Regions from separate parts of the Micromonospora sp. NPDC049497 genome, predicted to be linked through region 1. Evidence: riboswitches for the same ligand, from Rfam matches in the RefSeq annotation. Region 1 holds a riboswitch; each other region holds the start of a gene.
The links. Region 1 has a riboswitch for cyclic di-AMP ahead of ACIBR0_RS20945 (C39 family peptidase). Riboswitches for the same ligand answer to the same signal wherever they lie in the genome.

Region 2: another riboswitch for cyclic di-AMP. It lies ahead of ACIBR0_RS23065 (coiled-coil domain-containing protein); the one in region 1 lies ahead of ACIBR0_RS20945 (C39 family peptidase).
Region 3: another riboswitch for cyclic di-AMP. It lies ahead of ACIBR0_RS04000 (coiled-coil domain-containing protein); the one in region 1 lies ahead of ACIBR0_RS20945 (C39 family peptidase).
Region 4: another riboswitch for cyclic di-AMP. It lies ahead of ACIBR0_RS17565 (transglycosylase family protein); the one in region 1 lies ahead of ACIBR0_RS20945 (C39 family peptidase).

What each region holds. Positions count from the first base shown of each region.
Region 1 covers NZ_JBITMC010000015.1:145,643-147,834, forward strand. The annotation lists gene ACIBR0_RS20940 (alpha/beta fold hydrolase) at 1-151, opposite strand, end outside; gene ACIBR0_RS20945 (C39 family peptidase) at 262-1,110, opposite strand; cyclic di-AMP (ydaO/yuaA leader) riboswitch at 1,336-1,478, opposite strand; gene ACIBR0_RS20950 (hypothetical protein) at 1,807-2,192, opposite strand, start outside.
Region 2 covers NZ_JBITMC010000019.1:19,319-21,510, reverse strand. The annotation lists gene ACIBR0_RS23070 (YibE/F family protein) at 1-907, shown strand, start outside; cyclic di-AMP (ydaO/yuaA leader) riboswitch at 1,074-1,204, shown strand; gene ACIBR0_RS23065 (coiled-coil domain-containing protein) at 1,209-2,192, shown strand, end outside.
Region 3 covers NZ_JBITMC010000002.1:161,861-164,052, forward strand. The annotation lists gene ACIBR0_RS03995 (SRPBCC family protein) at 1-80, shown strand, start outside; gene ACIBR0_RS04000 (coiled-coil domain-containing protein) at 157-1,218, opposite strand; cyclic di-AMP (ydaO/yuaA leader) riboswitch at 1,223-1,354, opposite strand; gene ACIBR0_RS04005 (cation diffusion facilitator family transporter) at 1,505-2,192, opposite strand, start outside.
Region 4 covers NZ_JBITMC010000012.1:2,559-4,750, reverse strand. The annotation lists gene htpG (molecular chaperone HtpG) at 1-90, opposite strand, end outside; gene ACIBR0_RS17565 (transglycosylase family protein) at 199-840, opposite strand; cyclic di-AMP (ydaO/yuaA leader) riboswitch at 840-1,012, opposite strand; gene ACIBR0_RS17560 (ATP-binding protein) at 1,345-2,192, shown strand, end outside.

The DNA.
Region 1 (2,192 bases):
CGTGACCGGCGAGGTCCGGTGCCAGCCAGCGCCCCGCCCAGCGGCGTTCCAGCAGCGGCGCCGAGGGCAGCCACACCTCCCCGGTGGCGCCCATGCCGTGCAGAAGCAGCAGGACGGGACGCCCGTCCCGGTCACCCGATTCATCGACCATGCGCGCAGTCTGCCACCGGCCGGACCGCCCGGGCGAGAGCCGCGACGCCGGTACGACAACGGGCGCCGACCCCCTGCTCGGAGGTCGACGCCCGCGGTGGAGCGCGTCGGTCAGGCGGAGTATCCGCGGGTGGCGGCCCAGTTCGCCAGGTCGATGGCGGTCATCCAGTACGCCGGGGTCGCCGGGTCGGCCGAGTCGGCGATGCGCACGAGGCGGCCGTCGTCGGAGTAGCCGACCACGGCGATGTAGTGGCCGCCGGGGAACGAGTGCCAGCCGCCCTCGGTGTCGGTGGCGGTGCCCGCCACGTTGACCACGACGCCACGGCCGTCGGCGATGGCGGCGACCACGTCGGCCTGGAGCCGGTCCATCTGCGCCGGGGTGGCCGCGCCGCCCGGGATCATCCGGGTGCGGTACGGGTCGCCCTTGACGACGGCGTTGAGGACGCGGGTGGTGTCCTCGGCCGAGTTCGTGCCCATCTCGGTGGTGCCGAGCGGGCCGGCGAGCTGGTCCTGGGTGCGGGCGATGCCGGTGGCGCTCAGGGCGTTCCGGACGGCGGCCGGACCGCAGTTGAAGTAGGTGGTCTGCGCCTCGTAGTCGTACTTCAGGATCTTGCGCGTCGGCGCCTTCGGCGGCTCCGGCTTGCGGGTCAGATCCGGGTTCGGCGCGGCGGTGCTGGCGGCGGCGCTCGGGGACGCCGGAGCCGCACTGGCCGGAGCGGCGCTGGACGGGGCCGCGGCGGTCCGGGCCTCGCCGCGCGACGCGACGGTGGTGTCGCCGCGCAGCTCCGCCACGCCGACCGGGGTCTGCGCGGCGGCCGGGGCGTCGTCGCCGCCGGTCAACAGGGCGCCGCCGGAGGCCAGGACGAGCGCGGCGGCCGACGCGGCGGCCACCTGGTACGGGCGCTCGGAGGCCAGTCGTCGGAGCTGTCGCTTGAGGTGGTGCTTCACGTGTTCCTCCACGGGCTCGGGGGCGAGCGGCACACCGGGTCCCCGCCGCGCAGGACAGCGACGGGCCCTCCGCGCGGACGACGTCGGCGCGGCGGTGGACCACTTCTGGAGAGGGCGCCCGGGACTACCGGGCAGCGCGGTGGGTCAGCTCGCGGCCACCGGCCGGGCGAGCACGGACACCGCGGCGCCGTGGAGACGGCGGAACAACCAGGGGGTGGGTGCGTGCTGCACGAGTGCAACTCCTTCCGGTGCCGCCTACCGGGTTAGCTGACGGATTCGGGCGGGAAGTACGCCCTACCGCGGGCCGTGGGCCCGCGGATTCACCCCAACGTGCACTGGGTCCCCGGTTCGTGATCATCACGATTGAGCGGGTCGGCGCGGCGTCGCTCCTTGCGATCGGGAACCGCACCGGACGCGCCGACACTACTGGCCGGTCACCGCCCTGCCAAGCCGCTCCCACCTGCGTAAACCTGTTTTGCGTCAGCAATTTTACGGCAGTTATGCACTGACGAGACTCAATGGGACGGGGGTCGCGGGAACACCCCTGAAGGGGACAACGGGACGAGCGTGCGTGATCGCCCCCGAACCGCCGGGAGCAATCGACCGGGCTGAGTCGGATGCCCCGTTCCGGAAACGTGTGACCGGCCTCACCGAAAAAGCGGGACAAAATCGCGCCGGAGCGCCGGAGCGCGGAACGCAGGCCGCTGCTCAGCCCACGCGGGCCGGCCGCCACCGCGCGGCGGCCACCGGCCGTGGCGCCGGCGCCACCTCCCGGGCCGCCGGCACCCGCCCCGGACGCAACCGGGCCGCCGCCGCGTACGCCTCGGCGGCGAGCGTACGCGCCGCCTCGGCGGCCACCTCGGCGTCCCGCCACGCGGCCTGTTCCCGCCCGGCTGCGGCCCGGTACGCGGCCAGCTTCCCGTCCCGTACCGCCCGAGCCAGCACCACCTCCTGCTCCACGGGGTGCCGGCGCGGGTTCCAGCCGTGCCGGTGGCCGAAGACGTCACTGAGCTGGCGGGCGGACAGGTCACCCCGCCAGTGGGCGGCCATCGCCGTCTGGTGCAGCCAGCGCTCCCGGGTCGCGTACTCGGCCG
Region 2 (2,192 bases), on a different contig from region 1:
GGTCTGGCTCGTGGCCCTCTTCGCCGCCGCGATCGTCGCGTTCGGGCGGTGGCGCGGGCTGGCCGCGCTCGCCGGCCTCGCGGCGAGCTTCGCCATCCTGCTCACCTTCGTGCTGCCCGGGATCAGCGCCGGGCAGTCGCCGCTGCTCGTCGCGGTCGTCGGCGCCGCGTTGATCATGTTCGTGGTGCTGTACCTGACCCACGGGGTGACCGCGCAGACGTCCGTGGCGGTGCTCGGGACGCTCGGCAGCCTGGTGCTGACCGGCGTGCTCGGCACGCTCGCCACCGCCGCCACCCATCTGACCGGGTACGGCAGCGAGGACGCCACCACGCTGTCGATGTACCAGGCCGACGTCGACCTGCACGGGCTGCTGCTGGCCGGCATCATCATCGGCTCGCTCGGCGTGCTCGACGACGTCACGGTCACCCAGGCCGCCACGGTCACCGAACTGGCGCACGCCAACCCCGGGCTGACCCGGTTGCAGCTCTACCGGGCGGCGACCCGGGTCGGCCGCGCGCACATCGCCTCCACGGTGAACACGATCGTGCTGGCGTACGCGGGCGCCTCCCTGCCCGTGCTGCTCCTGCTCACCGCCGACTCGCGGGCGGTGACCCAGATCCTCACCAGTGAGTTCCTGGCCCAGGAGATCGTCCGCAGCGCGGTCGCCACCCTGGGTCTGATCGCCGCGGTGCCGCTCACCACCGCGCTGGCGGCCGTGGTCACCACGGCCGGCCGGCGGGGCGGTACGGCCACCGCCGGCGACACACCGCCCGACCCGCCGCTCCCCCGGGCGGCGGTACGGGCGGAGGCGCTGGAGGCGCTGAGCGCCCCCCGCGCGACGGACACCTCCCCCGCCACCCCCGGCAGGTGGCCCGACCGAGACAGGAGCACGGACACCGCATGGTGAAACTGCGTAGCGTGATCACGCGGCCCCACCCGCCTGATAGTCGCGTCACTGGTCATCGACTTTGGCTTCGAAATAGCTCGTTTGGTCGGCTACCAGACGTAGATCCCCAGGACGACTGTCGGGTAACCTCGCTGCCGGTCACCGCCGAAGGCGCGCAGCGGCGCCTGCGGTGCCGCCGCCCAATCGCCGCGAGGCGAACCGGGGACCCAGGTACCTGGGGTGAATCCGCGAATGCGGTAGGGGCCACTTCCGCCCCGAACCCGTCAGCTAACCCGGTCGGCGGTCGACGGAAGGGAACACTGTGACGGCACCCCTACGCCGCTGGTTGACACCTGTGGTGGCCGTGCTCGCCGCGCTGGCCGTGTTCGTCGGGCCCCTCCCGGCGTCCGCCGCACCGGCACCCCCGAAGCCCTCGGGCCACGACAGCCAGCCGACGTTGCTCAACGACGTCATCGAGGCCAAGAACCGCGACTTCGTGAAGGCCGAGGCGGCCCTGAAGAAGTCGCAGAAGCGCCAACAGGAGCTGGAGCTGGAGGTCAGCCGGCTCCAGCGCGAGCTGAACGCGCTCGCGCCGCAGGTCAACGAGATCGCGGCCCAGTCGTACCGGAGCGGACGGATCGGCGCCGTGTCGATGCTGCTGGAGGCCCGGACCCCGGACTCCTTCGTGCAGCGCGCGGGCGCCCTGGACGAGCTGAACATGGTCAACGCCAAGCAGCTCGCCGAGGTCAACGCGGCCAAGGCCCGCGTGCAACAGGCGAAGCTGGCGGTCGACACCGAGGTCCGGGACCAGCAGCGCCTGAGGAACAACATCAACCGGGATCGGGCCGCGGCCGAGAAGGCCCTCGACCTGGTCGGTGGCACCGGCCTCACCGGCGGACTGGTGAACGCCACGTCACCGGTCGCCCGGGTCGCACCGGGCCGGACGGCGGACGGCGACTGGCGGCCCGAGTCGTGCAGCCAGCCCGACCCCACGACCTCCGGCTGCGTCACGCCCCGGACGCTGCACATGTACAAGGAGGTCAGGCGGGCCAAATTCACCCGGTTCGTCGGCTGCTACCGGTCCGGTGGGCCGTACGAGCATCCCAAGGGCCGCGCCTGCGACTGGTCGCTCCAGAACAGCGGCTTCCGGTCCTGGTACAACAACGACACCCGGATGTACGGCAACAACCTGACCGCCTTCCTGGTCCGGAACGCCGACCGGCTCGGCATCTACTACGTCATCTGGAACCGACAGATCTGGTTCCCGGCGACCGGGTGGAAGTCGTACAGCGGTCCCTCGAACCAC
Region 3 (2,192 bases), on a different contig from region 1:
TCGCGCAGGCGCGCGCCGCTCACCTGGCCCTGGCCAGCCGGCTGGGCGCCGCCCTCGACCAGCGCCCGCCGTCGACCTGAGCGACCGTCCGGTGGGCGTACGCGACGGCCCCCGGTGGGCTGCCGCGAGGCGTCCACCGGGGGCCGTCGGCGCCGGTCAGTAGACCGACAGGTGCACGTGGTTGGTGTGGTCGCTGGAGGGGTCGCCGTTGGCCCCGCTGTACGACTTCCACCCGCTGCTGGGCAGCCAGATCTGCCGGTACCAGATCACGTAGAGCACGGCGAGCCGGTCCGCGTTGTTGACGTAGAACGCGGCGAGGTTGTTGCCGTACGTCCGGTCCCCACCGCTGGCGTCGCCACCGAAACCGTCCTGCTGGGCGGCGAAGTCGCAGGCGCGACCCTTCGGGTGCTCACCCGAGCCGCCGGGCCGGTAACAGGAGACGTACCGGGTGAAGCCGGCCGCCTTGGCCTGGTTGAGCGCGTGCAGGGTGCGCGGCGTGATGCAGCCGTCCGCCGGGGTCGGGTCGTTCACGCTGCACGACTCGGTCGGCCAGGAGCCGTCGGGGTTGCGCGGTGCCGGCTTCGCCGTCGCGCTGGCGGTGCGGCTGCCGCTGCTGGTCGGCGGGCTGGACGCCCGCTCGTTCGCCACGGTGAGGGCCTTCTCCGCCTGCTGCTTGCGCTTGGCCATCACCGTCTGCTGCTTGGTCTGCTCCCGGATCTCGACCTCCACGGCCAGCTTGGCCTGGGCGGCCTTGTCGCGGGCCTCCTGGAGCTGGCGCAGCGCCCGGTCCTCGTTGGCGGCGACCTGGTCCAGCGCGGCGGCGCGGTCCATGAAGCCGTCCGGGGAGCTGCTGTTGAGCAGGGCGGAAGCGGCGCTGAGCCGACCGGTGCGGTACGCGAGACCGGCGAGGTCCCCGACCTGCTGGCTGCGCTCGGCCAGCTCGGTCTCGTTCTTCTTCACCTCGGCGGCGAGCTGCTGCTGCCGCCGGAGTGAGGTGTCCAGGGCCCGCTTGGCGTCGAGGTAGCCCTTGCTGGCCGCTTCGAGCTGGGCCCGCAGGGCGGGGGTGCCGCCCTCCACATCGTCCCCGGGGGCGGCGAGGGCGGCGGTCGGGGCGGGGGCGGCGCCGGCGGGGACCGGTGTGCCGCCCAGGGCGACGGCGAGCGTCGCGGCGATCAGGGCCGCTGTCCGGGCGGCGCGTCGTCGTACGGGTGTTGGCATGCAGGTGTCCTTCCGTCAGCCGCCGACCGGGTTAGCTGACGGGTTCGGGACGGAAGATCCCTACCGCTGACGCGGATGCACCCCAGGAACGCGGTTCCCCGGTTCGCCGTGGCAGGCGATTAGGCGGCGGCCACCGCCGGCACCGGTGGGTGCCGCCTGGCGGAGGCCGGATCAGAGCCTACCGGTGCTGGTGGGACGCTTGCAGCGGTGGTGACGCATGGTGCGCACGTCCTTACCGACAAAACCGGCATAAGCGCACTTTACACACTCTGAATTAAGGAGATGCTCAACACCACTCGACTGTCCCGCAGGCCCCGGGAGTCGCCCCGGGCTCGATCTGCAACGTGGCGTGGTCGATCCGGAAGTCCTCCCGCAACGCCGTCCGGGCCGCCGTCAGCACGGCGCCGACCTCGGCGTCGGGGGTCGTGGTGAGGTGCGCCGAGGCCACGTCCATGCCCGACGTGAGGGTCCAGACGTGGAGGTCGTGCACCTCGGCGACGCCGGGCACGGCGGCCAGCCGGTCGTGCACGGCGGTGACCTGGAGGTGCTCCGGGGCGGCCTGGACCAGGATTCGCAGCGCGGCCCGGCCCAGTCGCCACGTGCGGGGCAGGATGAACACACCGATCGCGACCGCGACCAGCGGGTCGGCCCACCACCAGTCGGTGACGGAGATCAGCAGGGCCGCCCCGATCACCCCGAGTGAGCCGAGCAGGTCGCCGAGGACCTCCAGGTACGCCCCCTGAAGGTTGATGTTCTCCTTGGCGCCGGGGCGCAGCAGGCCGAAGGCGACGAGGTTCGCGAGCAGGCCGAGCACGGCCACCACCAGCATCGGGCCGGCGGACACCTCCGGGGGGTCGCCGAACCGGCGTACCGCCTCGACCACCACGTAGACCGCCACGCCGGAGAGCAGCACGGCGTTGGCCAGGGCGGCCAGCACCTCCAGCCGGTACAGGCCGAAGGTGCGCTGCGGGTCG
Region 4 (2,192 bases), on a different contig from region 1:
GATCGAGTGGACCATCAGCTGGAGCAGCTGACGTGCCTCGGCCTGGAACTCCAACGTCTCGGTCCGGTTGCTCACACCGTGTCCTTTCATGCTCGACGACCACGAGAAGGTTCGCGGAAAGGATACGAGCCGTCGCGGACGGCGATGCGACGACGCCCGGCCGGTGGTGCCGGCCGGGCGTCGTGAATGGGGTACGCGTCAGAGACTGAGCCGCTGACCCGGGAAGATCAGGCCCGGGTCGCCGCCGACGACGCGCTCGTTGCGCTCGTACAGCGCACGCCAGCCACCGTCGACGCCGTGCGAGGTGGCGATCTTGGCGAGGGTGTCGCCCGGCTCGACCACGTGGGTCTCGCCGCTGCCCGACGGTGTGGTGTTCCGCGTCGAGCGCTCGTTGCCGGAGTCGCGCTTCGTCGTGCCGGAGTCGCGCTTCGTCTCCGAGGACCGCTCGGTCTTCTTCGGGGTGTACGCCTTGGTGGAGCCGCCCCGCTTGCCGCAGGTCGGCCAGGCGCCGATGCCCTGGCCGTCGAGCACCCGCTCGGCCACCGCGATCTGCTCGCCGCGGCTGGCCAGGTCGGCCCGCTTGGCGTACCTGAGGCCGCCGTAGCCCTCCCAGGTGCTCTGGGCGAACTGCAGGCCGCCGTAGTAGCCGTTGCCGGTGTTGATGCTCCAGTTGCCGCTGGACTCGCACTGGGCGATCGCGTCCCAGTTGACGCTGTCGGCCTGTGCCGGCGCGGCCGGGCCGAAGATCGCGACCGCGCCGGCCACGGCGCCGACGGCGAGGGTGCCGACGGCGGTACGACGGGCGGTGCGACGGTGCCGGGCCTGGTAGTCAGATGCCATCGATGTGTCCTCCACGCCTGCGAGGTCAGCTGTCGGGTTCGGGCCGAGGAGCCCGGCCGCCGAGGGCGGCTTCACCCCGAGGTGACGTGCACCGAGGAACGTGTGGGTCCCCCGCTCCGTGCCTGGGTGACGGGTTCCGACGGCCGGCGGCAGGATTAGGCGTTACCGACCGTGGTGTTCGCGTCGCGAACACGCTCGACGTTAGGGGCGCTTCGCGTCGATTGCCCACTTCTCGTGAACTTCCTCACCGCGCAGCGCGGGAGCACCGGCCGCCGACTTGCGCCCCGTCCGCACCTGTGGTCGCGCCAGCTTTCCCCGATGGTGACCTGTGGCGGGGACCACAGGTGGTGTGGAGACGGGTGCGTGTGGGTACAGACGATCTCCGGGGTGGCGGCGGATTCGCGAGCGTGCCCAGGTGCCAGGATGTGGGCAGCTAACGCCAGCAAGGGGTGGTGGGCCCCGGAACGGGGCTGCGATGGGACTCGGTCGAGGGTGACGCAACGGGTGGGTGACCTCTTCGTAGGCGGTGGGGACACCGGACGGCTGATGGCACGGCTCGACTGGTCCTCGACGCCCCTCGGCCCGGTCGAGCGCTGGCCCCAGAGCCTGCGCGCCGCCGTGCGGATGGTGCTGTCGTCCCGGTACCCGATGCTGCTGCTGTGGGGAACGGAGTTCACCCAGCTCTACAACGACGCCTACTCGGCACTGATCGGGGACAAACACCCCAGCGCCCTCGGTGGCGACGTGCGGGTCACCCTCGCCGAGGGCTGGGACGTGCTGGCCCCGCTGATCGACGAGGCGATGACGACCGGGGTGGCCAGCTGGGTGCCGGCCCTCCAACTGCTGCTCGACCGCTCCGGCTACCGCGAGGAGGCGTACTTCAGCGTCTCGCACGCGCCCGCCCGCGACGACGACGGCCGTACGGTCGGGGTGCTCACCGTGTGCAGCGAGGTGACCGAGCAGGTGGTCGGCGAGCGCCGGCTGCGTCTGCTGCGGGACCTGACGGTTGGCGGGGACGGACGCACCGTGGACGTGGCCGGCACCTGTCACCGGCTGGCCGAGGCCGTCGGCGGGTACGCGCTGGACGTCCCGTTCGCCGCGATCTACCTGCGTGACGGCGGCGTGCTGCGGCGGGCGGCGTGCGTCGGCGGGGACGTGGTGGCCGCGGCGCTTCCGGAGAGCGTGCCGACGGGCGAGGGGCGGGCCTGGGGCCTGCGGGAGGGGGCGGCGGGCACGGCCACCGAGGTCACCGGCGTCGCCGACCGGCTCACCCTTGCCGGCGGCCCCTGGGGGGACCCGGTCGGTTCGGCCCTGGCCCTGCCCCTGCCGTCCGCCGAGGCGGACCAGCCGCT